Regions from separate parts of the Streptomyces sp. NPDC005017 genome, predicted to be linked through region 3. Evidence: riboswitches for the same ligand, from Rfam matches in the RefSeq annotation. Region 3 holds a riboswitch; each other region holds the start of a gene.
The links. Region 3 has a riboswitch for cyclic di-AMP ahead of ACFYR0_RS09265 (M23 family metallopeptidase). Riboswitches for the same ligand answer to the same signal wherever they lie in the genome.
Positions count from the first base shown of each region.

Region 1: it holds a riboswitch for cyclic di-AMP, as region 3 does, so the genes downstream of both, ACFYR0_RS07255 (peptidoglycan DD-metalloendopeptidase family protein) here and ACFYR0_RS09265 (M23 family metallopeptidase) in region 3, are expected to answer to the same signal.
Region 2: it holds a riboswitch for cyclic di-AMP, as region 3 does, so the genes downstream of both, ACFYR0_RS15165 (M23 family metallopeptidase) here and ACFYR0_RS09265 (M23 family metallopeptidase) in region 3, are expected to answer to the same signal.
Region 4: it holds a riboswitch for cyclic di-AMP, as region 3 does, so the genes downstream of both, ACFYR0_RS00250 (NlpC/P60 family protein) here and ACFYR0_RS09265 (M23 family metallopeptidase) in region 3, are expected to answer to the same signal.

Region 1 covers NZ_JBIALD010000004.1:694-8,283, forward strand. Annotated here, with positions in the region: partial or broken gene ispG (flavodoxin-dependent (E)-4-hydroxy-3-methylbut-2-enyl-diphosphate synthase) at 1-76, shown strand, start outside; gene dxs (1-deoxy-D-xylulose-5-phosphate synthase) at 104-2,026, shown strand; gene ACFYR0_RS07235 (aspartate aminotransferase family protein) at 2,023-3,432, shown strand; gene ACFYR0_RS07240 (helix-turn-helix domain-containing protein) at 3,550-4,176, shown strand; gene ACFYR0_RS07245 (DUF6126 family protein) at 4,173-4,292, shown strand; gene ACFYR0_RS07250 (tyrosine-protein phosphatase) at 4,380-5,177, opposite strand; cyclic di-AMP (ydaO/yuaA leader) riboswitch at 5,795-5,962, shown strand; gene ACFYR0_RS07255 (peptidoglycan DD-metalloendopeptidase family protein) at 5,967-6,947, shown strand; gene ACFYR0_RS07260 (SGNH/GDSL hydrolase family protein) at 7,152-7,590, shown strand, end outside.
Region 2 covers NZ_JBIALD010000008.1:223,153-230,742, forward strand. Annotated here, with positions in the region: gene ACFYR0_RS15160 (GntR family transcriptional regulator) at 162-857, opposite strand; gene ACFYR0_RS15165 (M23 family metallopeptidase) at 1,160-1,927, opposite strand; cyclic di-AMP (ydaO/yuaA leader) riboswitch at 1,941-2,102, opposite strand; gene ACFYR0_RS15170 (M16 family metallopeptidase) at 2,399-3,787, opposite strand; gene ACFYR0_RS15175 (M16 family metallopeptidase) at 3,784-5,190, opposite strand; gene ACFYR0_RS15180 (DNA topoisomerase (ATP-hydrolyzing) subunit A) at 5,427-7,590, shown strand, end outside.
Region 3 covers NZ_JBIALD010000005.1:5,773-13,362, forward strand. Annotated here, with positions in the region: gene lhgO (L-2-hydroxyglutarate oxidase) at 1-275, shown strand, start outside; gene trmB (tRNA (guanosine(46)-N7)-methyltransferase TrmB) at 747-1,604, shown strand; gene ACFYR0_RS09260 (PrsW family intramembrane metalloprotease) at 1,655-2,980, shown strand; gene ACFYR0_RS09265 (M23 family metallopeptidase) at 3,090-4,130, opposite strand; cyclic di-AMP (ydaO/yuaA leader) riboswitch at 4,142-4,297, opposite strand; gene ACFYR0_RS09270 (PP2C family protein-serine/threonine phosphatase) at 4,537-5,700, opposite strand; tRNA gene ACFYR0_RS09275 (tRNA-Met) at 5,888-5,961, opposite strand; gene ACFYR0_RS09280 (dihydrofolate reductase family protein) at 6,096-7,226, opposite strand; gene ACFYR0_RS09285 (MarR family winged helix-turn-helix transcriptional regulator) at 7,288-7,590, shown strand, end outside.
Region 4 covers NZ_JBIALD010000001.1:64,370-71,959, reverse strand. Annotated here, with positions in the region: gene pcrA (DNA helicase PcrA) at 1-2,090, opposite strand, end outside; cyclic di-AMP (ydaO/yuaA leader) riboswitch at 2,320-2,489, shown strand; gene ACFYR0_RS00250 (NlpC/P60 family protein) at 2,497-3,693, shown strand; gene ACFYR0_RS00245 (tellurite resistance/C4-dicarboxylate transporter family protein) at 4,121-5,137, shown strand; gene ACFYR0_RS00240 (hypothetical protein) at 5,115-5,468, opposite strand; gene ACFYR0_RS00235 (NlpC/P60 family protein) at 5,925-6,998, shown strand; gene ACFYR0_RS00230 (LuxR C-terminal-related transcriptional regulator) at 7,107-7,590, opposite strand, start outside.

The sequences.
Region 1 (7,590 bases), on a different contig from region 3:
AGAGGCGATGAAGATCGCCGAGCAGATGGAACAGGACGGTACAGCCCCGGGGGAGCCGGCCGTCACCGTGAGTTGAACAGCACGGACCGAAGGGGGCCCGAGCGTGACGATTCTGGAGAACATCCGGCAACCACGCGATCTGAAGGCGCTGTCCGAGGCGCAGCTTCGCGAACTGTCCGGGGAGATCAGGGAGTTCCTGGTGCACGCGGTCGCCAGGACCGGCGGCCACCTCGGCCCCAACCTGGGCGTGGTGGAACTGACCATCGCGCTGCACCGGGTCTTCGAGTCACCGGCCGACCGCATCCTGTGGGACACCGGACACCAGAGCTATGTGCACAAACTGCTGACCGGGCGCCAGGACTTCTCCAAGCTGCGCGGCAAGGGCGGCCTGTCCGGCTACCCCTCCCGTGAGGAGTCCGGGCACGACGTCATCGAGAACAGCCACGCCTCCACCGCGCTCGGCTGGGCCGACGGCCTCGCCAAGGCCCACCAGGTGCAGGGGGAGAAGGGACATGTCGTCGCGGTCGTCGGCGACGGCGCCCTGACCGGGGGCATGGCCTGGGAGGCACTGAACAACATCGCGGCCGCCAAGGACCGGCCGCTGATCATCGTCGTCAACGACAACGAACGCTCCTACGCCCCCACCATCGGCGGCCTCGCCAACCATCTGGCCACCCTGCGCACCACCGACGGCTACGAGAAGTTCCTCGCCTGGGGCAAGGACGTCCTGCTGCGCACACCGGTCATCGGCCACCCCCTCTACGAGGCCCTGCACGGCGCCAAGAAGGGTTTCAAGGACGCCTTCGCCCCGCAGGGCATGTTCGAGGACCTGGGCCTGAAGTACGTCGGCCCCATCGACGGGCACGACATCGGCGCGGTCGAGTCCGCACTGCGCCGCGCCAAGCGCTTCCACGGGCCGGTCCTGGTGCACTGCCTCACGGTCAAGGGCCGCGGCTACGAACCCGCCCTCGCCCACGAGGAGGACCACTTCCACACCGTCGGCGTGATGGACCCGCTCACCTGCGAGCCGCTCGCCCCCTCGGGCGGCCCGTCCTGGACCTCCGTGTTCGGCGAGGAGATCGTCAGGATCGGCGAGGAGCGCGAGGACGTCGTCGCCATCGCCGCGGCCATGCTGCACCCGGTCGGACTCGGCCGCTTCGCCGAGCGCTTCCCGGACCGGGTCTGGGACGTCGGCATTGCCGAGCAGCACGCCACCGTCTCCGCGGCCGGACTCGCCACCGGCGGACTGCACCCGGTCGTCGCCGTCTACGCCACCTTCCTCAACCGCGCCTTCGACCAGCTGCTGATGGACGTCGCCCTGCACCGCTGCGGAGTGACCTTCGTGCTGGACCGGGCCGGGGTGACGGGCGTCGACGGGGCCTCGCACAACGGCATGTGGGACATGTCGGTGCTCCAGGTGGTGCCGCGGCTGCGGATCGCCGCGCCGCGCGACGCCGCCCAGCTGCGGGCCCAGCTGCGCGAGGCCGTCGCCGTGGACGACGCGCCGACCCTGGTCCGCTTCCCCAAGGAGAGCGTCGGGGAGGACGTCCCGGCGGTGGACCGGGTCGGCGGCATGGACGTGCTGCTGCGCGACGAACACCCCGAGGTGCTGCTGGTGGCCGTCGGCGTGATGGCGCCCGTGTGCCTCCAGGCGGCCGAACTGCTCCAGGCCCGCGGCATCGGCTGCACGGTGGTGGACCCCCGCTGGGTCAAGCCCGTCGACCCCGCCCTGCCGGGCCTCGCGGCGAAGCACCGGATGGTCGCGGTAGTGGAGGACAACAGCCGCGCCGCCGGGGTCGGTTCGGCCGTCGCCCTGGCCCTCGGCGACGCGGGCGTGGACGTGCCGGTACGGCGGTTCGGCATCCCCGAGCAGTTCCTCGCCCACGCCAAGCGCGCCGAGGTGCTGGCCGACATCGGGCTGACCCCGGTCGAGGTCGCCGGGGCGATCAGCGGAAGTCTCGCCGTACGAAAGGCCGGCGAGGACGGCCCCGCGGGCCTCGGCCGCACAGTCGGGGAGACGGAATGACCGATGCCGAACCCGCCGCGGGAACCGGGCAGTTCGATCTCGCCCGGCTCCTCGCCGAGCGCGGCGCCGAACGCTACGAACTGCACACCAGGTACCTCAACCACCAGCTCCCGCGCATGCTGCACACCATCGGCTTCGACAAGGTCTACGAGCGGGCCGAGGGCGCCTACTTCTGGGACGCCGACGGAGACGACTACCTGGACATGCTCGCCGGGTTCGGGGTGATGGGCCTCGGCCGCCACCACCCCGTCGTCCGCAAGGCGCTGCACGACGTCCTCGACGCGGACCTCGCCGACCTCACCCGCTTCGACTGCCAGCCGCTGCCCGGCCTGCTCGCCGAGCAGCTGCTCACCCACAGCCCGCACCTGGACCGGGTGTTCTTCGGCAACAGCGGCACCGAGGCCGTGGAGACCGCGCTGAAGTTCGCCCGCCGCGCCACCGGCAGACCGCGCGTCCTCTACTGCGACCACGCCTTCCACGGCCTGACCACCGGCTCCCTCTCCGTCAACGGCGAGGACGGCTTCCGGGACGGCTTCGCCCCGCTGCTGCCCGACACCGCCGTACCGCTCGGCGATCTGGACGCGCTGGCAAGGGAGTTGAGGAAGGGGGACGTCGCGGCTCTCATCGTCGAGCCGATCCAGGGCAAGGGCGTGCACGAGGCCCCGCCCGGCTATCTGCGCGCCGCTCAGGAACTGCTGCACCGGCACAAGGCGCTGCTCATCGCCGACGAGGTGCAGACCGGTCTCGGCCGGACCGGCGACTTCTACGCCTACCAGCACGAGGACGGGGTGGAGCCGGACCTGGTGTGCGTGGCCAAGGCGCTGTCCGGCGGGTACGTGCCCGTCGGTGCGACCCTCGGCAGGGACTGGATCTTCAAGAAGGTCTACTCGTCCATGGACCGCGTCCTCGTCCACTCGGCGAGCTTCGGCTCCAACGCCCAGGCCATGGCGGCGGGCCTCGCCGTGCTGTCCGTCATGGAGAACGAGCAGATCGTCGCGGGTGCGCGGGTCACCGGCGACCTGCTGAGGTCACGGCTCGCGGCCCTCGTCGACAAGTACGAGCTGCTCGCCGACGTGCGCGGCCGGGGACTGATGATCGGCATCGAGTTCGGCCGGCCCAAGTCCCTGAAACTGCGCAGCCGCTGGACCATGCTCCAGGCCGCCCGCAAGGGCCTGTTCGCGCAGATGGTGGTCGTCCCGTTGCTCCAGCGGCACCGCATCCTCACCCAGGTCTCCGGCGACCACCTGGAAGTGATCAAGCTGATCCCGCCGCTGATCGTCGGGGAACGGGAGGTGGACCGGTTCGTCGGGGCGTTCACCGAGGTGATGGACGACGCGCACACGGGTGGCGGGTTGATGTGGGACTTCGGGAAGACCCTGGTGAAGCAGGCGGTGGCCAACCGCTGAGTCGCGGCGCCGGGTGCCACGTGTGTTCTCGACGTGCGACCGGGCGCCGTCGAGGGTCGCTTTGCCTCTGAGGCAAGAGATTTGCCGCAGAGGCAAGAATACGGCTGAATGGAGCGCATGAGCTCTCCCGAGACCGGGCCCGTCCCGGAGGAGGCGGCGGCCGAGCTGCCCGCCGTCGCGCCCCAGCTGCGCGCCCTGCGCCGCCGTGCCTCCCTCACTCTGGAGGCCGCGGCGCGATCCGCCGGGCTCTCGCCCGCGCACCTGTCCCGCCTGGAGACCGGGCAGCGCCAGCCGTCGCTGCCGATGCTGCTCGCCCTCGCCCGGGTCTACGGTACGACCGTCTCCGAGCTGCTCGGTGAGACGGTCGCCGACCAGGACGCTGTCGTGCGCGCCGCGGACATGGAACCGACCCGGGCGGGCGGCTGGACCTACTGGCAGGCCGGGTCGTCCGGACGCGGCATGCAGGCGCTGCGGGTGCATGTGCCGCACGGCTCCCAGGGCGACATCGTGCGCGTCCACCCCGGCGAGGAGTGGCTGCACGTCCTCCAGGGCCGGCTGCGGCTGCGCCTCGGCGACACCGCGCATCTGCTCGGCCCCGGGGACAGCGCGCACTTCGACTCGCTGACCCCGCACCGTATCGCCGCCGAGGACGCGGGTGGGGCCGACCTCCTCTTCGTCCACACGCTGCTTCAGAGCCCCACGGCCGCGCTGTGCCTGGGACCCATGACAGGAGACACGCCATGAGCGACATCGAGCAGAAGTTCCCCCGCACCCTCTGGGTGCGGCTGTTCATCTACATCGCGGCCGGCCATGTCTTCGCCGGGTTCCTGTATCTGCTGTTCGCGGTGGGCGCGAAGTAGGAGCGGGTCGCGGGGTCCGTCCCCGGGCCGGGCTCCGGGTCCGTCTCCGGGCCGGGCTCCGGGTCCGTCTCCGGGCCCGGCTCAGTGTCAGTCGACGAGCCGCTCCCGCAGCCGCTCGCGGGTCTCGGGCGTGATGCCGAGGCCCCGCTCCAGATAGGCGTCGACTCCGCCCCAGGTCTCCTCGATGGTCTCCATCGCCGCCGTGAGGTACTCGGCGCGCGCGTCGAACAGGGGGCTCAACAGGTCCATGATCTCCGGCGAGTACGCGGAGACGGCGTCGCCGTTGCGGCGCACCTTGTAGCGGCGGTGCTTGGCGTTGGACTCCAGGTAGTCGGTGAGGATGGCGTCGCGCTCGACCCCTACCGCCAGCAGGGTCACGGCCACGGACAGGCCCGCGCGGTCCTTGCCCGCCGCGCAGTGCATCAGCGCGGGGACGCTGTCCTCGGCGAGGGCGTGCAGCACGCGCGAGTGCTCCGCGGTGCGCTCACGGATGATCATGCGGTAGGAGGCGATCATCCGGCCGGCCGCCTTGCCGTCCGCGAGGATCGAGCGCAGCTGGTCCAGGTCCCCGTCGCGGACCATCTTCCAGAACTCGGCGCCGTCGGCCGGGTCGCTCAGTGGCAGGTTGACGTTGCGCACACCCGGCAGGCCGACGTCCGGGCCCTCCAGCTGCTGGTCGGCGGCGTTGCGGAAGTCGAAGATCGTGTGCAGGCCGAGGGAGGAGAGGAAGACGGCGTCCTCCGCGGTCGCGTGCGCGAGGTGGCCGCTGCGGTAGAGCACGCCGTGGCGCACCCGGCGTCCGTCGACGGTCGGCAGTCCGCCCACGTCACGGAAATTACGCACGCCGGCCAGCTCGGGCTCGGTGGACGGGACCTGCTGCGTCACGGGGGCTCCCTCCCGGTCGGACCCTTCGGCGCGGCTCGTCGACGGGCGTGCTGTCGACGATACGACATGGCTTCCTGAGGCAACGAGTTGGCGCCCGGGGGTCTCGGTGGGGTGGTGTGCCGCTCCGGCGCGCCCGGCCGCCCGGCCGCCCCGGGACGGGTCCGGGCGCGGGGTGGCTCGGTGCAGGGCGTCTCACCGCAGGCGTCTCACTGCGGGGCGCGAATGGCTTGAAACGGGCTAATCCACCACGATGCCCTTTTGGTGCCGGTATCGGCGGCGCGTCTCGATGCGGCAGTTCTCCTGCTGCGCCACTTCTGGGCTTTCTGTCCGAATTGGCGCCTTCATTCCAACTCGCTCTGGAGTAAAGGAACCTGGAGACGCGTCATGTGGGGAGCGTCATATCGGTGACCGTGAGTCGTTCGTCATGCTCACGTAATCAAAGAGGTTTTCCAGGGCATTTGAGAAACCCGACAAGGTCGTATTGCACGGAGTGTGACCGGGAAACTCCCGAAGGGATCAAGAACTCACGCTTCGGGCGGAACCTCTTGCTTGTCCGTTTGAGCCTTGCTCGCTTACGTTCGCCACCGATCCGGACGGACGCCTAATCCTGCCGCCGACCGGAGCCCGCACCGACCCACCCGTGTACGGCAGGAGCGGGGGACCCACAGGTACATCAGCCTGTTCCGGTCTCCGGATTCAGGCTTGGGGTAAAGCCGCGCCTCGGCGCGGCCGGACATCTCCAGTCCGCACCCGACAGCTCACCTCGCAGGCGCCGGAGAGGAACTCGCCATGCCCGCGAAGGGTAAGCACCGTCGTCCCAAGGCCCTGCGCCTGACCCGTACTCTCGCCGTCGCCGGAACCGGCGGCGCGGCTCTCGCCCTCCCGCTGCTCGGGGCCGGCGGCGCCAACGCCGCCACCGGACAGACCGTTTCCCACCCGGCCGCCCAGTCGGCCGTCACGGTCCAGAAGTCCGCGGTGGCCACCAAGGCCGCCGCCGTGAACTCGGTCCCCCGCACCTACGCCGTGAAGTCCGGCGACTACCTGTCGAAGATCGCCGCGGAGCAGAAGGTCAGCGGTGGCTGGCAGAAGCTCTACCAGGACAACCGCGAGGCCGTCGGCGGCGACCCGTCGCTGATCCACCCGGGCCTGAAGCTCACGCTCGGCAAGAAGGCGGCCGAGACCCGGTCCGAGGCCCCGGCCGCGCCGCGCCAGTCCTCCTCGAAGTCCGCCGGGGCGTCCAAGTCCTCTGCGGCCCCGAAGTCCTCCGCTGCCTCGAAGTCCTCCGCTGCCCCGAAGTCCTCCGCGCAGCAGTCCCCCTCCGGCGCGTCCACCGCCGCCCAGGCGGCCACCACCACGGCCAACGGCTTCAGCGCCCCGGTCTCCGGCGCCGGCGTCGGCACGGCATACCGCGTGGCGGGCGGCATGTGGGCCAGCGGTTACCACACGGGCGCCGACTTCGTCGTCCCGACCGGTACCCCGCTGAAGGCCGTGGGCGCGGGCACCGTCGTCTCCGCGGGCTGGGCCGGCGCGTACGGCAACCAGGTCGTCATCCAGCTCGCCGACGGCCACTACGCCCAGTACGCCCACCTGTCCTCCCTCTCCGTCTCGGCCGGTCAGTCCGTGACCGGCGGGCAGCAGGTCGGCCTCTCCGGCTCCACCGGCAACTCCACCGGCCCGCACCTGCACTTCGAGATCCGCACCACCCCGAACTACGGCTCGGACGTGGACCCGATCGCGTACCTGCGCTCGCACGGTGTCTCCATCGGCTGACGCCCCCGCTCCACCCCCGCCGAAGGCCGGACCCCGATCCCCGGGTCCGGCCTTCGCCGTGCCCGGAGTTATTCCGCGGATGCCAAGACTTGACCAGTGGCTTATGTCACCGCCCGTCAACCCCTGCCTACGGTCGCGTAGGTCACATTCGAGGGGGAATCATGGGCCGACGTGGCAGACGATTCGAAGAACGACAGCAGATCAGTGATCGGGTCGTACGTGGCGGTGGGGGACAGCTTCACCGAGGGCGTCGGCGACCCCGGCCCCGACGGGGCGTTCGTGGGGTGGGCGGACCGGTTCGCGGTGCTTCTCGCCGACCGGCGGCCCGAGGGCGATTTCGCCTACACCAACCTGGCCGTGCGCGGGAAGCTGCTCGACCAGATCGTGGAGGACCAGTTGCCGCGGGCCGTTGAGCTCGCCCCCGACCTGGTCTCCTTCTGCGCGGGCGGCAACGACATCCTCCGGCCCGGAACCGACCCCGACGACGTCGCCGAGCGGTTCGAGCGGGCGATCGCCGCGCTGACCGGCGCGGTCGGCACGGTGCTGGTGACGACCGGGTTCGACACCCGTGGCGTGCCGCTGCTCAAGCATCTGCGCGGCAAGATCGCCACGTACAACGGGCATGTGCGGGCCGTCGCCGACC
Region 2 (7,590 bases), on a different contig from region 3:
TTCTGCCGTTTCCCGGGACACCGGCAGCAATTCCCGCGGCGGGCGAGAGAACTCTCCGGGCATACCTTGGAGCGCACAGCCGGAATTACCGGCGCACGCGAAAAAGGCAGCGGAAATACACCTCCACCGCGAATATCTCCTCTTTGTATACGGCGCGCTTGTTAATGCCGCAGACCCGACATGTTTACGGGATGTTGCGAAGTCCTCACGCGGTCGGCGCGGTCCACCGCGCCGGGAATGCGCAGCCGGTGCGCCGCGCTCGCCCGCTCGGCGTGCAGGGCGGTGACCGCCCGCGCGCGCTCGCTGTCGCCGCGCGCCACCGCGTCCACGATCGCGCCGTGCTCGGCCCAGGACTCCACGGGACCGGCCGGCGGCTCCACGGAGTACATCCAGGCGATCTTGTGTCGCAGCAGGGTCAGCACGGAGATCAGCGCGGGGCTTCCGGAGGCCTGGGCGAGCGTCTCGTGGAACCAGCTCCCCAGGGACCTCAGATCGTCGCTGCTGCCCCGTCTGGCCCGCTCCTGGCCCAGCCGCACCAGACCGCGCAGCACCTTCAGATGGGCCTCGGTGCGGCGCTGCGCGGCCCGGGAGGCGCCGAGCGGCTCCAGCAGCATGCGCATCTCCAGCAGGTCCGCGGCCTCCTGCTCGGTGGGTTCGGCGACACAGGCGCCCGCGTGCCGCCGGGTCACCACGAACCCCTCCGCCTCCAGCGTGCGCAGGGCCTCCCGGACGGGGACGCGCGAGACGCCGTAGCGCTTCGCCAGCACTTCCTCGGTGAGCCGGCCGCCGCGTTCGTAGACACCCGCGACGATGTCGTCCCGGATCGCCGTGCACACCGAGTGCGCCGGAACACGCATGACCGACCTCCGCATTAATCCCCGTGAAACGTCGACGATTGACGTGTGTTCAGCGACTCTATTGCAATCACGCCGAATTTCCGAAGGCCGGCCGGAATCCATGAATATTTTTTGGACATACGACCGCCTCCGGACGGCCGAATCGAACGCTCGGCGACGGGCGGCGAACACCTGGGCTACAGGAGCGGCGCCCCTCCGAGGGGGCGGGAACGTCGAAAGCCCCGGCCGTGACGGCCGGGGCTTTCGGTACGGCGTACGTGGTCACCCGCTGAGCGGTGCCCACGTGGGCGCGGACACGGGGATCAGATGTTCACGCCGTGCGAGCGCAGGTAGGAGACCGGGTCGATGTCCGAGCCGTACTCCTCGCCCGAGCGGGCCTCGAAGTGCAGGTGCGCGCCGGTGACGTTGCCGGTGGCGCCGGACAGCCCCAGCTGCTGGCCCGGGACGACCGACTGGCCCACCGCGACGGCGATGGAGGACAGGTGGCCGTACTGGGTGTAGGTGCCGTCGTGCATCCGTACGACCACCTGGTTGCCGTACGCGCCGCCCCAGCCCGCCTCGACGACGGTGCCCATGCCGACGGCCTGGACGACCGTGCCGCTGGCGGCGTGGAAGTCGACACCGGTGTGGCTGCCGGAGGACCACACGGCGCCGCCGGTGCGGTAGCCGGTGGAGACGTAGGAGCCGGCGATCGGCGACACGAAGGTGTTCAGACGCTTGCGCTCGGCCTCGCGGGCGGCGCGCTCCTCGGCCTCGCGGGCGGCCTCCGCACGCTCCTCCGCGCGCTTCTTGGCGGCCGCCTCGGCACGCTGCTCGGCGAGCGCCTTCTCGGCGGCCAGCTTCTGCGCGTCGGCCTGGGCGTCGATCTGGTCGGCGACCGAGTCGCCGAGGGTGATGACCGGCAGCAGACCGGTCTGCTCGGTCTCGGGCTGCTCGGCTGCGAGGGCCGGAGCGGCCAGGGTGCCGATGGCGCCGGTGGTGGCGAGCGCCGCGACGCCCGCCGCGCGGACGGTGCCGCGCTGCATCCGGCTGGGACGGCGGTGCTTCCCGGTGGCGCGGGTGAACGCCATGTAGTGGCTGGTCCTTTCCTTCCTTCTCGCCTACCGGGTTAGCTGACGGGTTCGGAGCAGGAAGGTCTCCTACGGACCCCCTCGCCTGCGCGCGGGCGTCCGATTCACCCCAGGGACTTCGGTGGGTCCCCGGCTCCCCTGGCTCGCGCCGTGGGGGACTCGGCGATGACTGTCCGGTGCCGCGGCTGCGGCGCACTGCCTGACGAACAGCCCGCATGACGCTAAGGGGACTGTCTTCCAATCCTCAAACCGATCAGAGGATTTGTAGCGCATGCCACAGGGCAGATGGGACTTCTCTCCCGCAATCCCCTGTCAATACAGACAAAAACGGGCCCTGGTGACACTCCGGTCACCAGGGCCCCGCGCGCGCGTGACGTGGATTGTCCGCGTTCGGGTCCTTCGCGCTCGTCACCGCAGGACCTCACGCGCGTGACGCCGGCCTCCTCGCCACGCGCGCGTGCCCTCACGTCCCTACTCGGCCGCCACGACGGTCACTTCACCGATGCCGAGGGCCTCCACCGGCTCCTTGATCTCCGCCGCGTCGCCGACCAGGACCGTCACCAGCCGGTCCACGGGGAAGGCGTTCACGACGGCCGCCGTGGCCTCCACCGTGCCGGTGGCGGCGAGCTGCTGATACAGCGTCGCCTGGAAGTCGTCGGGCAGGTGCTGCTCGACCTGGTCGGCCAGCGTGCCCGCGACCGCGGCGGCGGTCTCGTACTTGAGCGGCGCCACCCCGACCAGGTTCTGCACCGCGACGTCCCGCTCGGCGTCGGTCAGGCCCTCCGCCGCGAGCGTGCGCAGTACCGTCCACAGGTCCGCCAGGGCGGGGCCGGTGTTCGGGGTGTCGACGGAACCGCTGATGGCGAGCATCGACACGCCCGAGCCGTCGGGCGCGGAGCGCAGCACCTGGCCGAACGACCGCACGCCGTAGGTGTAGCCCTTCTCCTCGCGCAGGACGCGGTCCAGGCGGGAGGTGAGGGTACCGCCCAGGCAGTACGTGCCGAGGATCTGCGCGGGCCACACGCGGTCGTGCCGGTCGGACCCGACGCGGCCGATGAGCAGCTGCGTCTGGACGGCGCCGGGCCGGTCCACGATGACGACCCGGCCGGTGTCGTCGGCGGTCACCGCGGGGACCGGCCGGGGCGCGGCCTTGGAGCCCGTCCAGGCGCCCAGGGTGTCGCCGAGAAGCGCGTCCAGGTCGACGCCCTCCAGGTCGCCCACGACGACCGCCGTGGCCGTGCCGGGGCGCACGTGCCGCTCGTAGAAGGCGCGCACGGCCGCGGAGTCGATCGCGGTGACCGTCTCCTCGGAGCCCTGACGCGGGCGGGACATGCGCGAGTCGGCCGGGAACAGCTCCTTGGAGAGCTCCTTGGCCGCGCGCCGGGCCGGGTTGGCCAGCTCGTGCGGGATCTCGTCGAGACGGTTGGTCACCAGCCGCTCGATCTCGCTGTCGGCGAAGGCGGGGGCCCGCAGCGCGTCGGCGAGCAGGCCGAGCGCCTTGGCCAGCCGGGAGACGGGAACCTCCAGGCTGAGACGGACGCCTGGGTGGTCGGCGTGCGAGTCGAGGGTGGCGCCGCAGCGCTCCAGCTCGGCCGCGAAGTCCTCGGCGGAGTGCTTGTCGGTGCCCTCGGAGAAGGCCCGGGCCATGATCGTGGCCACGCCCTCCTGGGCGGCCGGCTCGGCGTCGAGCGGCGCGTCCAGGAGCACCTCGACGGCGACGACCTGCTGGCCGGGGCGGTGGCAGCGCAGCACGGTCAGGCCGTTGTCGAGGGTCCCGCGCGCGGGCGCCGGGAACGCCCAGGGCCGGGCGTCGCCGGGCTGCGGCTGGGGGTGGAAGTCCATGGTGGCGAGCTCGGTCACTTGGCCGTCTCCTCGTTCGTGTCGGCACCGGCCTCGACGGTGGCCTCGGCCTCCGGGTCCTCGGGGAAGTCCTCGTCCTCGGTGTGCTGCGCGGACTCCGGGGACAGCGGCTCGTAGACGAGCACCGCGCGGTTGTCGGGCCGCAGCCGGGCCGCGGCGACCTCGCGGACCTCCTCGGCCGACACCTCCAGCACGCGCTTCACCGCCGTCAGGGCGAGCTGCGGGTCGCCGAACAGCACGGCGAAACGGCACAGTTCGTCGGCCCGGCCCGCGACCGTGCCGAGCCGGTCCAGCCACTCGCGCTCCAACTGCGCCTGGGCGCGCTCCATCTCCTCGGCGGTCGGCCCCTCGGCGGCGAACCGCGCGAGCTCCTCGTCGATGGCGGCCTCGATGACCGGCACCTCGACGTCCCCGGAGGTCTTGACGTCCAGCCAGCCCAGCGAGGGCGCCCCGGCCAGGCGCAGCAGGCCGAAGCCGGCCGCGACGGCCGTACGGTCACGGCGTACCAGCCGGTTGTACAGGCGCGAGGACTCGCCGCCGCCGAGGACGGTGAGCGCGAGGTCGACGGCGTCGCACGCGCGCGTGCCGTCGTGCGGCAGCCGGTAGGCGGCCATCAGGGCCCGCGCGGGGACCTCCTCCTCGACGACCTCGCGCAGCTGCTCGCCGATGACGTCGGGGAGGGTGCCGTCGCGCGGGGCCGGCTTGCCGTCGTGGGCCGCGATGGAGCCGAAGTACTTCTCGATCCAGGCGAGGGTCTGCTCGGGGTCGATGTCGCCGACCACGGACAGGACCGCGTTGTTGGGCGCGTAGTACGTCCGGAAGAACGCGCGCGCGTCCTCCAGGGTCGCCGCGTCCAGGTCGGCCATCGAGCCGATGGGGGTGTGGTGGTACGGGTGGCCCTCGGGGTAGGCGAGGGCGGTCAGCTTCTCGAACGCGGTGCCGTAGGGCACGTTGTCGTAGCGCTGGCGGCGCTCGTTCTTGACGACGTCGCGCTGGTTCTCCATGGACTCGTCGTCCAGGGCCGCGAGCAGCGAGCCCATGCGGTCGGCCTCCAGCCAGAGGGCGAGCTCCAGCTGGTGGGTGGGCATGGTCTCGAAGTAGTTCGTGCGTTCGAAGCTGGTGGTGCCGTTGAGCGAGCCGCCCGCGCCCTGCACCAGCTCGAAGTGGCCGTTGCCCTTGACCTGTCCGGAGCCCTGGAACATCAGGTGCTCGAAGAGGTGAGCCAGACCGGTTCGTCCCTTGACCTCGTGGCGGGAACCGACGTCGTACCAGAGGCACACCGCCGCGACCGGGGTCAGGTGGTCCTCGGACAGCACCACGCGCAGGCCGTTGGCCAGTCGGTGCTCGGTCGCTGTCAGGCCCCCGGAGCCTGCCTGGTCTGTGGCCGTGTGACCCATGGGCATGTACGTCCCTTCGATCGCTGTCGCGGTCGCTGAAAACCGCTGTTCTCCTGCCGGTCCTGCCACTGTATGCAAGCGTGCGGACCACCGGTGGAGTTCCCGGCCGCCGTACGCCGAGAGCGAGATCCCGTAGCCTGCGGGCACGTGTGGCCGGGTCCTCGTCCGGTGTTGTCAGTACCGAGGTCCACAATGGTCCGCGTCAGATCCCGTTCACGCTTCAGATCAAGGAGCCGGCAGCGATGGCCCGCCGCAGCACGAAGACCCCGCCGCCCGACGAGTCGTTCGAGGAGAAGATCCTCGACATCGACGTCGTGGACGAGATGCAGGGCTCCTTCCTCGAGTACGCGTACTCGGTCATCTACTCCCGCGCCCTGCCGGACGCCCGCGACGGCCTCAAGCCGGTGCACCGCCGCATCGTCTACCAGATGAACGAGATGGGGCTGCGCCCCGAGCGCGGCTACGTGAAGTGCGCCCGGGTCGTCGGCGAGGTCATGGGCAAGCTCCACCCGCACGGCGACGCGTCGATCTACGACGCCCTGGTGCGAATGGCCCAGCCGTTCTCGATGCGGGTCCCGCTGGTCGACGGACACGGCAACTTCGGCTCGCTGGGCAACGACGACCCGCCCGCCGCCATGCGGTACACCGAGTGCCGGATGGCCGAGGCCACCAGCCTGATGACCGAGTCGATCGACGAGGACACGGTCGACTTCGCTCCGAACTACGACGGCCAGGAGCAGGAGCCGGTGGCCCTGCCCGCCGCCTTCCCGAACCTGCTGGTCAACGGCGCCTCGGGCATCGCCGTCGGTATGGCGACGAACATGCCGCCGCACAACCTGCGCGAGGTCATCGCGGCCGCCCGCCATCTGATCAAGTACCCGAACGCCGATCTCGACACCCTGATGCGGCACGTTCCGGGCCCGGATCTGCCCACCGGCGGCCGGGTCGTGGGCCTGGCCGGCATCCGCGACGCCTACGAGAGCGGCCGCGGCACCTTCAAGATCCGCGCCACGGTCGCCGTGGACACGGTCACAGCGCGCCGCAAGGGCCTGATCGTCACCGAGCTGCCGTTCACGGTCGGCCCGGAGAAGGTCATCGCCAAGATCAAGGACCTGGTCGGCTCGAAGAAGCTCCAGGGCATCGCCGACGTCAAGGACCTCACCGACCGCGAGCACGGCCTGCGCCTGGTCGTCGAGATCAAGAACGGCTTCGTGCCCGAGGCGGTCCTGGAGCAGCTCTACAAGCTGACGCCGATGGAGGAGTCCTTCGGCATCAACAACGTCGCGCTCGTCGACGGCCAGCCGCTCACCCTCGGCCTCAAGGAGCTGCTGGAGGTCTACCTCGACCACCGCTTCGAGGTCGTGCGGCGCCGCAGCGAGTACCGCCGCGGCAAGCGCCGCGACCGGCTGCACCTCGTCGAGGGCCTGCTCACCGCCCTGGTGGACATCGACGAGGTGATCCGCCTGATCCGCTCCAGCGAGAACTCCGCGCAGGCCAAGGAGCGCCTGATCGAGCGCTTCTCGCTCAGCGAGGTCCAGACGCAGTACATCCTCGACACGCCGCTGCGCCGCCTGACCAGGTTCGACCGGATCGAGCTGGAGTCGGAGAAGGACCGGCTGAACGCCGAGATCGAGGAGCTGACCCGGATCCTGGAGTCGGACACCGAGCTGCGCCGGCTGGTCTCCAACGAGCTGGCCGCGGTCGCCAAGAAGTTCGGCACCGACCGCCGTACGGTCCTGCTGGAGTCCGCGGGCGCCCCGGCCCCCACGGTGTCCCTCCAGGTCGCCGACGACCCGTGCCGGGTGCTGCTGTCCTCGACGGGCCTGATGGCGCGTACGGCGACGGGTGAGCTGCCGGAGGACACCGACGGGCGGCGCACCAAGCACGACGTGATCGTCTCGGCCGTGCCGGCCACCCAGCGGGGCGAGGTGGGTGTGGTCACCTCGTCCGGCCGGCTGCTGCGGCTGAACGTGATCGACCTGCCCCAGCTGCCGGACACGGCGACCGCGCCGAACCTGTCGGGCGGGGCGCCGCTCGCGGAGTTCGTCTCCCTGGAGGGCGACGAGACGATCGTCTGCCTGACCACGCTCGACGAGTCCTCCCCCGGTCTGGCGCTCGGCACCGAGCAGGGCGTGGTCAAGCGCGTCGTGCCCGACTACCCGTCGAACAAGGAGGAGCTGGAGGTCATCACCCTCAAGGACGGCGACCGGATCGTCGGCGGGGTGGAGCTGCGCACCGGCGAGGAGGATCTGGTCTTCATCACGGACGACGCGCAACTGCTGCGTTACCAGGCCGCGCAGGTGCGTCCGCAGGGCCGTCCGGCGGGCGGTATGGCGGGCATCAAGCTCACCGAGGGCGCGAAGGTCATCTCGTTCACGGCGGTGGACCCGGCGGCCGACGCGGTGG
Region 3 (7,590 bases):
CGGGCGAGCTGCACCGCTCCCTGTCCCGGTCCGCCTTCACCGCGGCGGTGCGCTGGCTTCTGCCCGCCGTGACAGCTCGGGACCTGGTGCCCGCCCCGGCCGGGGTCCGGGCCCAGGCCGTACTGCGCGACGGCACCCTCGTCGACGACTTCCTGATCAAGGAGGGGGACCGGGCCGTCCACGTCCTCAACGCCCCCTCCCCCGCCGCTACCGCCTCCCTGCCGATCGGCCGGGAGGTGGCCCGCCTGGCGCTGACGGCCCTGGCCCGGGTCTGAGACGGGCGGGACCGACCGTGAGGCGGGTGGCCGGTGGCGGGGTGTGGGGTCGTTGGCGAGTGGCCGGTGGCCGGTGGCCGGTGGCCGGTGGCGAGGGCATCGGACGGGTCGCGGGGAATCCTTCGCTTGCGTCCTGGGCGGCGGGGTCAGGTGCTGCCGTCCGGGGGCGGGAGGTCGGCTGAGGTGACCTCCTCCATGGCCGGGCGGCCGAAGGCCATGCGTGCTGGGGCTCCGGGACGCGGTGCCGCCGGGCGGCAGAAGGACGTGCGCGCGGAGGCTCCAGGACCCGGTGCCGCCGACCGGCCGAAGGGCGTGCCCACGGGGGCTCCGGGACGCGGTGCCGCCGGGCGGCAGAAGGACGTGCCCACAGGGGCTCCGGCGCCCGGTGCGCGTCCCCGCCGGGCCGCGCACCGCCCCCGGCCCGCCGCGCGGACGCCCCGCGCATCCCGCCGCCGTAGACTCGACCCCACTGTGTCTGAGTCGCCCCACACCCCCGCAGCCCCGCTTCCCCGCGCCAAGGGAGAGCCCCGTTTCCCCGACGGCCCGAAGGCCGACCCCGCCGGGTCGCACTTCGAGCGGCGGATCCGGAGCTTCCAGCCGCGCCGCAGCCGTGTCACCGCCGGTCAGGCCGACGCGCTCCAGCGCCTGTGGTCCAGGTGGGGCCTGGACATCGACGGCCACAAGATCCCCGACCTCGGCGAGCTGTTCGGCAACGACCGCCCCGTCGTCCTGGAGATCGGCTTCGGCATGGGCGAGGCCACGGCGCAGATGGCCGCCGCCGACCCGCACACCAACATCCTGGCCGTGGACGTCCACACGCCGGGCCAGGGCAATCTCCTCGGCCTCGCCGACCGCACCAGCCTGTCCAACGTCCGTGTCGGCAACGGCGACGCGATCATCCTGCTCCGCGAGATGCTCCTCCCCGACTCCCTCGACGGGCTGCGCGTGTACTTCCCCGACCCCTGGCCGAAGAAGCGGCACCACAAGCGCCGCCTCATCCAGCCGGAGTTCCTCACCCTCGCGGCCACCCGCCTCAGACCGGGGGCCCTGGTGCACTGCGCCACGGACTGGGAGCCCTACGCCGAGCAGATGCTGGAAGTCCTGACGGCCCACCCCGACTTCGAGAACACCCAGGACGACGGCGGCTTCGCACCACGCCCCGCCCACCGGCCGCTGACCCGTTTCGAGGGCCAGGGGCTGGACAAGGGCCACGTCGTGAACGATCTGCTGTTCCGCCGCGTGAAGCCTGTCGGGGCCACAGAGACCGCGGAGACCGATCAGTCCACCGCTTACGGAGCCCCCACCCCCCACGAACCTCCCGGCGCCTGAGCCCCTTACGCAACTGCGGGGCGCGCCCCTGTCTCGTTAGGGTCGATGTCGTGGCCATCTTTCCCCCGTACCCGACACCCCCCGCACAGGACCCGCTCGGCCGCGGCTCGCGGCGGCACCCGCACTGGTGGCAGCGCGTCTGGGTGCGCTACGCGGCGCTGACGGTCCTTCTCGCGCTCTCCGGCCTCGTGATCCTGGCCCTGGTGCGCGAACAGACCGGTACGGACGGCTTCCTGGTGGGCCTGGGCCTCGCGGTGCTGCCCGTGCCGCTGCTCATAGCCGCGTTCCGCTGGCTGGACCGGGTGGCGCCGGGCCCCTGGCGGAACCTGGTCTTCTGCTTCGCCTGGGGGGCCTGCGCGGCGGCGCTGATAGCCATCGTCGCCAACAGCTTCGCCACGAGATGGATAGCCACCGCGACGGCCGACCCGACCAGCGCGGACACCCTCGGCGCCACGCTGGTGGCGCCGGTCGTCGAGGAGTCCGCGAAGGCCGCCGCGCTGTTGCTGGTCTTCCTGTTCCGCAGAGGCGACTTCACCGGGATCGTCGACGGGGTCGTCGTCGCCGGTGTCACCGCGACCGGGTTCGCGTTCACCGAGAACATCCTCTATCTGGGCAACGCCTTCGGCACCGACCAGCTCGCCGGCGACTCGGGCATCGCCTCGGTGACGGCCGCGACCTTCTTCGTCCGCGTGATCATGTCCCCGTTCGCGCATCCGCTCTTCACCGTGCTGACCGGCATCGGCTTCGGCGTCGCCGCGCTGTCCGGCGAACGCCAGCGTCTGCGCCGCGTGCTGCTGCCGCTGGCGGGCCTGCTGACGGCGATGGGCGTGCACGCGCTGTGGAACGGCTCGGCGACCTTCGGCCCGTACGGCTTCTTCGCGGTGTACGGGGCGTTCATGGTCCCCGCGTTCGGCCTGCTGACCTGGCTGGTGATCTGGACCCGGCAGCGCGAACTGCGCACGGTGCGCGAGGAACTGCCCGCTTATGTGGCGGCGGGCTGGCTGACGCCCGGGGAGCCGTACGCGCTCGGCTCGATGCGGGCCCGCCGGACGGCCCGTCAGTACGCCCGGCACCACCTCGGCTCACCGGGCAGACGGCAGGTGGCGCAGTACGAGGCGTACGCGACCTCGCTGGCGTTCCTGCGGCACCGGGGGCGCAGGGGCCGCGCCGGCGCGGACTTCGTCGTACGGGAGCGCGAGCTGCTGCACGAGCTCTGGGCCCGGCGCGAGGCGGCCCGCCCGGCACTCCGGTACGCGGTGAGGACGACTGCTCCCGCGCCGCAGTACTACGGGCCCTACGGGTCCTACGGACACCACGGGTACGGCGTCCAGGGACTTCCCGGCGGCCGTCCCGTCCACAACCCGTACCGCACATGAGGAACCGGCAGCCCTGACGTCGGGGGGTTGCCGTCAGGACCGCCGGGGATCGGGGAAGTCCTCGAGCGGTGTGCGCGCCGGGGCGCACGGCCGGGGACCTCCCGGGTCGTCAGGGGTTGAGGCCCTTGCTCTGGAGCCAGGCCATCGGGTCCACGTCGCCGCCGCCGGTGTGCACCTCGAGGTGCAGGTGCGGACCGGTGACGTTGCCGGTGGCACCCACGCGTCCGATCACGTCACCGGTGTTGACCTGCTGGCCGACGCTGACGTTGATCGAGGACTGGTGGGCGTACCAGACCTCGGTGCCGTCCTCGAGGGTGAGGACGGTGCGGTAGCCGTAGGAACCGCTCCAGCCGGCCTCGGTGACCGTTCCGGTGTGGACCGCCTTCAGCGGGGTACCGGTGGGAGCGGCGAAGTCCAGACCCGTGTGGTAGCCGGAGGACCACATGGAGCCGGCCTGTCCGAAGACGGAGGTGAGCGTGTACGAGGAGGTCGGCAGCGTGTACTGGCGGGCCAGCTCGGCGAGGCGCTCGGCCTCGGCCTTCTTGCGGGCCTCCTCCTCCGCGGCGGCCTTCTCGGCGGCGGCCTTGGCCTCCGCCTCCTTCTCGGCCTTGGCGGCGGCTTCGGCGGCCTGCTTCTCAGCGGCGGCCTGCGCGGCCTCGACGGCCCTGGCCTCGGCCTGGTCCTGCTGCTGCTCGGCCTGCGCCATGATGCGGGCGCGCAGGGCCTCACCGGCGTCGGTGGTGCCCTCGGTGGTGTCGGCCGTGGTGGTGCCGATGGAGCTGAGCGGGGACGCGGCCTGCGGCGTCTCCTCGACGGGCTCCTCACCCGGCAGGAAGGAGCTGACGGAGGGCAGGTCGGGCATGGAGATGGCGACCGGCGGCTTGCCGGACTGGGCGCTGGCCATACCGCCGGCACCCACGGCGGCTATGACGCCGACGCCGAGGACGGTGGAGCTGCGGGCGAGACCGCCGCCGCGCTGCTTGGAGACCCGGTGCTTGCCGCGCACGGGACGGACGGAGTCCGCGGTGGGGTTCCACTCCTCCCACGGGCCGTCGTCGGTGCGGGGACCGCCGTAGACGAAGGTCTCGGTGTCGGCGGTGCGCTGGCCCGGCACGAACGGGGCTTGCGGGACAGGCGGGTTGGACGCCACGTGGGCGTGCTCCTTTCCTTCCTTCTCGCCTACCGGGTTAGCTGACGGGTTCGGAGCAGGAAGGTCTCCTACGCGCGTATATCTGCCGATTTCGCGGCGGATTACGCCCGATTCACCCCAAGTTGGTGGTTCCCCGGTTCCCTTGCGGGATTCGGCGCGTGCGCACGGAGCCGCCTCTTGTGACGGCTGGGACGACCGCGCTGCGTTATCGGACGTTAATAGAACCGGGTGCCTAATTCCAAGCCGTTCAGCTTGATCATTACAGTTTCCGGCCAGGACTTTCGGACCATGAACGGCCAAAAACGGGCGACTTGACCGCGACTCGGTACCGCCCCAGTTTCTGACGGTGACTCAGATGTTATGCGGAGGGCAGTCGTCCGATCACCTGGGGTGACATCGGCCCCTCTCAGGCCCGCTCCCGCGCCGCCGCTCCCGGCCGCCGTACGGCGAGCAGCGCCATGTCGTCACCGAGCGCGCCCCCGGTGTGCCGACGCACCTCCCCCACGAGGGTCTGGAGCAGTTGCTCAGGCCCGCGGAAGACCCGGCCGGCGAGCCGGGCCCCGGGGTCGTAGAACACCCCGTCGGCGTCGCGCGCCTCGGACAGCCCGTCGGTGTGGAGGAGGAGCGTGGCCCCGGCGGGGAAGGGCCGTTCCTCGGCCTGTACCGGGAGGGGCTCCAGGTCTCCCAGGCCCAGCGGCAGCGCCGCGACGCGTGGCTCCAGGGTGTGCAGGGTGCCGTCGGCGTGCAGCACGAACGGGGGCGGGTGCCCGCGGTGGAGCAGGCGTACGATCCCGTCGCCGTGCGGGAGTTCGGCGAGCACGGCGGTCGTGAACCCCTCCTCGGCCTCCGGCCCGAGCCGCCGCCCCACATCGCGCTCCAGGGCCCGCTCCAGGCGCTGGGCGATCGTCTCCAGTGCGGCCTCCTGCTCGGCCGCCTCCCGGAACGCCCCGATGACGACGGCGACCGCGGACACCGCGCCCATGCCCTTGCCGCGGACGTCCCCGACCACGAGCCGTACGCCGTGCGGGGTGTCCTGCACGGCGTACAGGTCGCCGCCGATGAAGGCGCCCCGCTGTGCGGCCTCGTAGCGGGCGGCGATCTCGAAGCCGCCGATCCGTCCGGGGGGTTGGGGCAGCACCGCACGCTGGGCGGCCTCGGCGATCTCCCGCACCGAGGCGAGCCGCTCGCTGCTGCGGCGCACCAGGTTGTTGATGACGACGGCCAGGAAGGCCACCGTCCCCACGGTGATCTCCTCGGTGACCGACTCGGCCTCCAGCGCGATACCGAGGAAGACGTGCACCACCACCACGACCACGAGCGCGACCAGACCGGTGAGCAGCGTGCCGCGCCGGGAGTAGAGCGGGGCGGCGACCAGGGGTGCGGCGGTGAAGAAGGGGGCGGCCGTGTGCACGGAGGGGGTGAGCAGGTCGTAGACGGCCCCGACGCCGATCAGCAGGGCGGGCAGGGCGCGGACGAAGGTCCGGGTCCAGGAGGCCCGCCGTCGTTCGGCGGGCGGCGGGCCGACGCGCCGGCCGCGCGCACCGGCGCCCCTCTCCTCACCCGGCGCCACCCTGTCTCCCGCAGCCTTGGTCGCGGGCCGCCGCTCGGCCGCGTCCGTCCAGGGTCACGGCCCCGGGCGTGGGCGGCGAGCGGGGGCGGTCCGACCGGGGGAGAAGAGGAGTGGGAAGCGAAGGGACCGAAGGGAGACGACTCAGGGCCGGTGCCCATTCGCATGGACACCGGCCCTGAGTCTTCAGTAGCGGGGACAGGATTTGAACCTGCGACCTCTGGGTTATGAGCCCAGCGAGCTACCGAGCTGCTCCACCCCGCGTCGATGAAACCAGTGTACGCCATCCGCGGGACCGGACGCACAGCGGTTTCCCCCGCCCCCGCCGAGCGGCCTTTCCGCCCTTCGGAGGAGCGGGCCGTGGCCCTGCCGCCGCAGGGCCACGGCCCTTCAGGACTTCAGCCCGGCAGATGCAGATTGGGCGCCTTGGCCGACTCCTCGTACGCGGGGAGCACGACGACGTCGACGCCGTGGGCCGCGAGCAGTCCGCTGCCGTCGGCGGCGGTGACGAAGGTGTCGGGCTCGCGCCAGGCGGTGACGACCCGGCGTACACCCGCGTCGAGGATGAGCCGGGCGCAGGGAGCCGGGCGGGAGGCGCGGTGGGCGCAGGGCTCCAGGCTGGAGTAGACGGTGGCGCCGGGCAGCCGCGGGTCGGCCGGGTCGATCTTGGCGAGCGCGGCCTCCTCGGCGTGCGCGACGGGGTCGCCACCCTCGCGGGAGTGGCCGCGGGCCAGCTCGGTGCCGTCGGCGGCGACCACGACGGCACCGACGCTGAACGCGGTCTCCGAGGGCGGGCACAGCGCCGCCAGCTCGCAGGCCAGGGCCAGCCAGTGCCGGTCGGCGGGAACGGCGAGGCCCGCGCCGCCGGGCTGCGTGGGCTCGTAGCGCATCAGGACCACGTCCTCGATCCGCCGGCTCTCCGCCAGCCGCAGCCGCCCGTCCTGGTACCCGCCGGGCCCGAACAGCCGGGGCGCCCCGGGGTCGCCGACGAACAGGGGCGCGAGGACGAGCTGGAGCTCGTCGGCGAGCTGCTGCTGGAGCATCTGGGTGTGCACGGTGCCGCCGCCCTCGACCATGAGCCGCCGCACCTCCCGTACGTCGTGCAGATGCTCCAGTACGTCCCGCCAGTCGAGCCGGTCGCCGAGCCCGACGATGTCGGCGGGGACGCCGGCCCGGGTGGCACGCTCGGCGCCCTCGCCGGTCGTGTACAGGACCTTCTCGCCGCCGGTGTGCCAGAAGCGGGCGTCGGGGTCGAGGTCGCCGGTGGCGCTGACGCAGACCTTGAGGGGGAACTCAGGCTGTCCGGCGGCGAGGCGCGCGGCCCGCCGTTCGGCGGAGTTGACCAGCAGCCGGGGGTTGTCGGCGCGCAGGGTGCCTGCGCCGATCAGGATCGCGTCGCAGGAGGCGCGTACCTCGTCGACGCGGTCGAAGTCGGCCGGCGAGGAGAGCAGCAGTCGGTCCGGGCCGGTGTCGTCGAGGTAACCGTCGAGGGAGACGGCGGCGGAGAGCAGGACGTACGGGAACGGCATCGGCGCGGTCTCTCTCGGCAGACAACTTGGTTCAAGTTTGAAGCAAACTTACACTGGCGGCATGACGACCCGCTGGCTCACCCCCGACGAGCAGCGCGCCTGGCGCGCGTACGTCGCCGCGACGCACCTCCTGGAGGACGCGCTGGACCGGCAGCTCCAGCAGGACGCCGGCATGCCACATCTGTACTACTCCATCCTGGCGACTCTCTCCGAGGCCCCGGACCGCCGGCTGCGCATGACCGACCTGGCCGAGGCCCTGAAGATCACCCGCAGTCGGCTGACGTACGCCGTCACCCGCCTGGAGAAGGACGGCCTGGTCGTACGGGAGGGCTGCCCGTCCGACCGGCGCGGCAGCATCGCCGTC
Region 4 (7,590 bases), on a different contig from region 3:
GTGAGATAGAGCCGCTCACGCGCGCGGGTGATGCCGACGTAGGCGAGGCGGCGCTCCTCCTCCAGCTCCTTGGTCTGACCGAGGGCCCGCATGTGCGGGAAGACGCCGTCCTCCATGCCGGTGAGGAAGACGACCGGGAACTCCAGGCCCTTCGCGGTGTGCAGGGTCATCAGGGTGATGACGCCGGAGCCGTCCTCGTCCTCGTCGGGGATCTGGTCGGAGTCGGCGACCAGCGCGACGCGCTCCAGGAAGTCCGACAGCCCGCCCGGGGCCTCCTCCGACTCCTGCTCGAACTCCAGCGCCACGGCGGCGAGTTCCTGGAGGTTCTCGATACGGGTCTCGTCCTGCGGGTCGGTGGAGGCCTGCAACTCGGCCAGATATCCGGTGCGTTCGAGGACGGCCTCCAGGACCGTGGCCGGTCCCGCGCCGGACTCCACGATCGTCCGCAGCTCCTCCATCAGCGTGTTGAACCGCTTGACCGCGTTGGTCGACCGCGCGGCCATGCCGTACGCCTCGTCGACGCGCTTCAGCGCCTGCGGGAAGCTGATCTTCTCCCGCTGGGAGAGCGCGTCGATCATCGCCTCGGCGCGCTCGCCGATGCCGCGCTTGGGCACGTTCAGGATGCGGCGCAGCGGGACGGAGTCCTCCGGGTTGGCCAGCACCCGCAGGTAGGCCAGGACGTCCCGGACCTCCTTGCGCTCGTAGAAGCGGACGCCGCCGACGACCTTGTAGGGCAGGCCGACGCGGATGAAGACCTCTTCGAAGACCCGGGACTGGGCGTTGGTGCGGTAGAAGACGGCGACGTCGCCTGCCTTCGCGTCGCCCGCGTCCGTGAGGCGGTCTATCTCGTCGGCGACGAACTGCGCCTCGTCGTGCTCGGTGTCGGCGACGTAGCCGGTGATCTGCGCGCCCGCGCCCGCGTTGGTCCAGAGGTTCTTGGGGCGACGGGACTCGTTGCGCTCGATGACCGCGTTGGCCGCGGTCAGGATGGTCTGGGTGGAGCGGTAGTTCTGCTCCAGCAGGATCGTCGTCGCGTCCGGGTAGTCCTCCTCGAACTGGAGGATGTTGCGGATGGTCGCGCCGCGGAAGGCGTAGATCGACTGGTCGGCGTCACCCACCACGCAGAGCTCGGCGGGCGGCACGTCGTACTCGCTGGACGGTGCGTCGACCGGGTGCTCACCGGTGCCCACCAGCTCGCGCACCAGGGCGTACTGGGCGTGGTTGGTGTCCTGGTACTCGTCGACCAGGACGTGGCGGAAGCGGCGGCGGTAGTGCTCGGCGACGTCCGGGAAGGCGCGCAGCAGATTGACCGTCGTCATGATCAGGTCGTCGAAGTCGAGGGCGTTCGCCTCGCGCAGCCGCGACTGGTACATCGCGTAGGCCTGGGCGAGGGTCTTCTCGAAGCCGTCGGACGCCTGGGCGGCGAAGTCCTCCTCGTCGATCAGCTCGTTCTTCAGGTTGCTGATCTTGGCGCTGAAGGACTTCGGCGGGAAGCGCTTCGGGTCGAGGTCCAGGTCGCGGCAGACCAGGGCCATCAGGCGCTTGGAGTCGGCGGCGTCGTAGATCGAGAAGGACGACGTGAAGCCGAGCTTCTTGGACTCGCGGCGCAGGATGCGCACGCACGCGCTGTGGAAGGTCATCACCCACATCGCGTTCGCCCGCGGGCCGACGAGCTGCTCGACGCGCTCCTTCATCTCGCCCGCGGCCTTGTTGGTGAAGGTGATCGCGAGGATCTGGCCCGGGTGCACATGGCGCTCGCCCAGCAGATGCGCGATGCGGTGGGTGAGCACACGGGTCTTGCCGGAGCCGGCGCCGGCCACGATGAGCAGCGGGGAGCCGGAGTGGACGACCGCGGCTCGCTGGTTGTCGTTGAGACCGTCCAGCAGGGCCGCCGCGTCGATCACCGGGCGCGGGGCGCCGTCACGGTAGTACTGGTCCCGGTCCGGGGGCACGTCGAACTTCCCGCCGAACAGATCCTCCGGAACGCGCTCCGGAGCATGCTCGTCCTCGGGCGGCGGCGGGTGCTCCTCCTCGTGCCCGCGAGGGGCCTGGAGGTCCGCCAGGAAGCTGTCGTCAAAGAGGCTGCTCATCGCTCTCCGAGTCTAGGGGCCCCCACCGACAACCGGCCGCCGTCCGGAGAACTCCCCGCCACCACCCTGCGTAGCGCCGACGGCACAGCCTGCGGCACAACAAGCGCGTGCACGACAAGGTCACAAAAATGTATCGGGCATATCGCCCATCAACCTTCACACGTGCCACACGAGTTGGCTACGGTTCCGGGCAGGCCGTACGACCCCCACCGGCGAACGACGCCGGGCCGTACCGCCTCCGCCGAGTCCGGTGCGCCCGAACGCCCGCCGGAGCCGGGGACCCACAGATCCCGGGGTGAATCGGCTCACTTCCTCGCGGGAGCGAGCCGTAGGGCAACCCTTCCGAACCACCCGCCCGAACCCGACAGCTAACTCGGTAGGCGGCCGATGGAAGGAGTCGCCTCTCTTGGCGTCGCACCGCAAGCCGCGTCCCGCCGGGACGCGTGTCGCAGGCATACGGACCCCCGCCCTGGCCACGGCGGCCCTCACCTCCGTGGCCCTGCTGTCCCAGACGGCCAACGCCACCCCCTCGGACGACGACCGGCCGAGCCTGGAGGAGGTCGAGAAGAAGGTCGACGATCTCTACCGCCAGGCGGAGTCGGCGACCGAGAAGTACAACTCCGCCAAGGAGCGGACCACCAAGCAGCGCAAGCAGGTCGACACCCTCCTGGACGACGTCGCCAAGCGCACCCAGAAGCTCAACGACGCGCGCGAGGAACTCGGTTCCTTCGCCGCGGCCCAGTACCGCACCGGCTCCGCCGCGCCGGACACGGCGACCTTCCTCCTCGCCGACAGCCCGCAGGACTACTTCGACCAGAACCAGCTGATGGACCGGCTGACCGGCCGTCAGAAGGACGCGGTCGACGACTACGTCACCCAGCAGTCCGAGACCATGGAGAAGCGCCGCGAGGCCACCGAGAGCCTCGCGACGCTGACCGACTCCCAGACCGAGCTGAGGACGGCCAAGGCGACCGTCCAGAAGAAGCTCTCCGACGCGCGCGAGCTGCTGTCGCAGCTGACCGCCGAGGAGAAGGCCCGGCTCGCGCGGATCGAGGAGCAGAAGCGCGAGGAGGCCGCCCGCAAGGCCGCCGAGCTCGCCGCGCAGCAGGCCGAGGAACAGCGCGAGCGCGAGGCGGCCGCCGCGGAGGCCGCGGCCCGGGAGGCGGCGCGGCCGGACCCGGCCCCGTCGCCCTCCACCGGCACCACCGAGACGCCGTCCACGCCCGCGCCTGACACCTCGACCTCCACCAAGGGCGACAAGGCGGTCGCCTTCGCCCGCACCCAGATCGGCAAGCCGTACGTGTGGGGCGCCACGGGGCCCGACTCCTACGACTGCTCCGGCCTCACCGGGGCCGCGTGGAAGGCCGCCGGCGTCACCCTCCCGCGCACCACGTGGGACCAGGTCAACGCGGGCACCACGGTCTCCCTCACCGACGCCCGGCCCGGTGACCTCGTCTTCTTCTACGACGACCTCAGCCACGTCGGCCTCTACATCGGCAACGGCATGATGATCCACGCCCCCAAGCCGGGCGCCTACGTCCGCGAGGAGTCGATCTACTACGACGGCGAGGGCTCGATCCACAGCGTGGTGCGGCCGGGCTGACGCGAGAACGCGGCACGCGCGCGTGAGGGCCGTACGCGGCTGGTACGCGCGCGTGAGGGCGGTTACGCGGCTTCGTAAGCGCGTGTGGGTGCGTGAGGGCCGTACGCGGCGGCTCGTACGTGCGCACGTGGGCGCGTCATCGGTGTGCCACGGGGCCATGGGTGCGCCACGGGGCACCCCGGCCGGGGTCGTCGCGCAGTTCCCCGCGCCCCTTAGGGGCGTGCCCTTGAGGCGTCTCAGGGCCGGGGCCCCGCTTTTAGGGGTACGGGGAACTGCGCGATCAACCACGACGAACCCGCACGTTCAAATCAGGGGGCGCCGGGAACCGGGCGGCGCTGTGGGCTGTTCGGCGGGCGACGGCGTGGTTTCGGCCGTGCCCGCGCGTGGCCCGCGTGCGCGGCACGGGCTGGTTCCTAGCATCGGGCGCATGCCCGCTACCACCACTTCCCCGAGCGCCTGGTGGGCGCAGCGTCCGCCCGCGGCCGGGGCCGCCGTGATGGCGACCGGCATCCTGTCGGTCGGTCTGCATCTGTCCGGCCACGAGGTGCTGTCGCGGATCCTGCTCGTGCTCGCCTGCCTCGCGTGGCTGGGCCTGGCGGCGGACTTCGTCCTACGGCTGCTGCGGGAGCGGGGGCGGTGGCTCGAGGAGGCGGGGTCACCGGCCGCCCTGACGGCGGTGGCCGCGACGACCGTGCTGGGCACGCGTTTCTCGGTGCTGGGCTGGCAGTCCCTGGCCTACGCGCTGCTGGCGCTCGCCACGGTGCTGTGGCCGGTGCTGATGGTCGACGTGGTCGGGCGCTGGAAGCAGCGGATGCCCGGGGCGGTGTTCCTCGGCTGTGTGGCCACGCAGGGGCTCGCGGTGCTCGGGGCGACCCTGGCCGGGGCGGAGGAGGTGGCCTGGCTGGCGCGCGCGGCCATGGTGCTGTTCTGGCTCGGCCTCGTCGTCTACGGCTTCGCGCTGGCCCGTTTCGATCCGCGTCAGGTGGTCAGGGGCGCCGGTGACCAGTGGATCGCGGGCGGCGCGCTCGCGATCTCCGCCCTGGCCGGATCGAAGCTGATCGCCGCCGACAGCCCGCGGCTGTACCTGTGGAACCAGGACGACTACGACGTCCTGCGCTCGGTCACCCTCACCCTGCTCCTGCTCGACGTCGCCTGCTACGTCGTCCTGCTCGCCGCCGAGGCCGGATGGCCGCGGCCGGGCTACGACGTCCGGCGCTGGTCCACCGTCTTCCCCATGGGCATGACGGCGGCGGCGGCGCTGTCCGTGTCCACCGCCCTGGACGTCCCGTGGCTGAAGGGCCCGGGTCAGGTGCTGCTGTGGATCGCCGTGGCCGCCTGGCTGGCGGTGGCCGCCCTGGCCGTCGCGGCGGCCCGAGCGGAGCTGCGGGGCGAGCGGGCCCCGCGGCACTCGGCGGAGGGCGTCAGGTCCAGAGCACGGCGATGAAGACGTTCACCGTGGTCAGCAGGCCGACCAGCCCGAACAGGCGCTTGTCCACCGTCTCCTCGTCCCGCTGCACATAGACGAGGCCCAGGATCACGATCAGCAGGGCCAGCTTCACACCGACCTTGATGTTGTTCACCGACTGGTCGTCGGCCTGGTTGAGGCCGACCAGGATCACACCGGTGACCAGCATCGTCAGGGCGCCGTGCAGCATCGCCGGGACGAAGCGCGCGGTGCCCTGGCCCATCGCTTTCATCTGGGTGAGGAAGCCGCCCAGGAGCGAGGCGATGCCGATGATGTGCAGGCCCACGAAGAGATGGATGAGTACGTCCATGGGGCCGGAGCCTAATCAGGGCCCGGCGGCCCCCTCACACCGCCCCCGCCCGCCCTGCATATATGCGCTCCATAGCACTCGGCCCGCCCTTCGGCCCCTGGAACAGCCGGTTCGGTCATCGCACTCCGTGAAGCCGACCGCCCTGGTCCCAGACCCCGGTCATATACGGTCACCTATCGACCCACTCACGGCACTTCCTGACATTGCGTTACCAAGTCGTCACTATCGGGTCTAGCGTCCAGCTCCAGGTGACCGGCTCCCCACCGCCGCCCGGGCCAGGGGCGGCAGCCGGACACCACCGCCGAGAGGGTCCGGCGGCACCGGCTCCCCCTGTGCGGGCGCCGCCGGACCCGCGGGACGTCACCCGGCGACCCGCACGCCGCTCCCCCCTGGCGGCCGAACCGTCCCCGCGCCCGCGGGGACACCCGGCGGGCCCAGGAAAGGACGTAGGTCCACGTGGCAGCGCACCGCAAGTCCAGACAGCGCTTCGTCGGCGGCAGCACCGTCCGTAAGGCAGCCACCCTCGCCCTCGCGGGAGCCGCCGGCGCGACCGCTTTCGAGGGCGTCGGGCAGGCCGCCCCGGAACTGACCCCGGAACAGGTCAAGGCCCGGGTGGACAAGCTGTACCAGGAGGCCGAGGTGGCCACCGAGAAGTACAACGGCGCCAAGGAGAAGGCCGACACCGCCGAACAGCGCCTCGAAGAACTGCGCGACGAGGCCGCCCGCAAGGAGGACCGCCTCAACTCGGCCCGCGAATCACTGGGTTCGATCGCCGCGGCACAGTACCGCGAGGGCGGCCTCGACCCCGCCCTGCGCCTCGCCCTGTCCGACGACCCCGACACCTTCCTCGACCACGCGGCCTTCGCCGAACGCGCCGGCGACCGCCAGTCCGCCGCCGTGCACCGCGTCCGCGACCAGCTCCGCGAGATCGAGCAGCTGCGTGGCGCCGCCGAGGTCCAGCTGGCCTCGCTGAAGTCGCGCCAGGAGGAGCTGAAACGGCACCGCGCGACCGTCACCGGCAAACTGACCACGGCCCGTCGGCTGCTCGCCCGGCTCACCACCGAAGAACGCCACCGCCTCGCCGCCACCAGCGCGGACCAGGACCGCGCCTCGCGCGACACCGCGACCGCCCGCGACCCCCTGCGGGCAGCCGGCCCGGCCGCCGCGCCCGCCGCCCCCACCTCACGCGCCGCGGTCGCCGTCTCCTACGCCTACAGCAAGCTCGGCAGCCCCTACGTCTGGGGCGCCACCGGTCCCGACGCCTTCGACTGCTCCGGCCTCGTCCAGGCCGCCTACCGCTCCGCGGGCGTCGAACTGCCCCGCACCACCTACGCCCAGATCGGCGCCGGCCGCCGCGTCTCCCGCTCCGAACTCCAGCCCGGCGACCTGGTGTTCTTCTACTCCGCCATCAGCCACGTCGGCGTCTACGTCGGCAACGGGCAGATGGTCCACGCCCCCAACCCGTCCGCCCCGGTCCGGGTCGCCCCGATCGACGAGATGCCCTTCGCGGGGGCGACGCGGGTGGCGTGAGCCGGCAGGTGTGAGCCCGGCTCCGCGACGCGCAGGGTCCCGCAGCCGGGAGCAGCGCAGGATCCGTAGGGCCTGAGCAGCCCCGGGCCGGGCCCTGCTATCCGTAGGTCAGACCAGCCGCCGCGCCGTCGCCCAGCGCGTCAGCTCGTGCCGGTTGGACAGCTGCAACTTCCGCAGCACCGCCGAGACATGGGACTCGACCGTCTTCACGGAGATGAACAGCTGCTTGGCGATCTCCTTGTACGCGTACCCCCGCGCGATCAGCCGCAGCACCTCGCGCTCGCGCTGCGTGAGCCTGTCGAGGTCCTCGTCGACCGGCGGGGCGTCGGTGGAGGCGAAGGCGTCGAGCACGAACCCGGCCAGCCGGGGCGAGAAGACGGCGTCGCCCTCCTGGACCCGGAAGATGGAGCCGATCAGGTCGGACCCGGTGATCGTCTTGGTCACATAGCCGCGGGCACCGCCGCGGATCACACCGATCACGTCCTCGGCCGCGTCCGACACGGACAGGGCCAGGAAACGCACCGGCTCCTCGGCGTCCGCCATCAGCGGCGCGCACCTGCGCAGCACCTCGACACCGCCGCCGCCCGGCAGG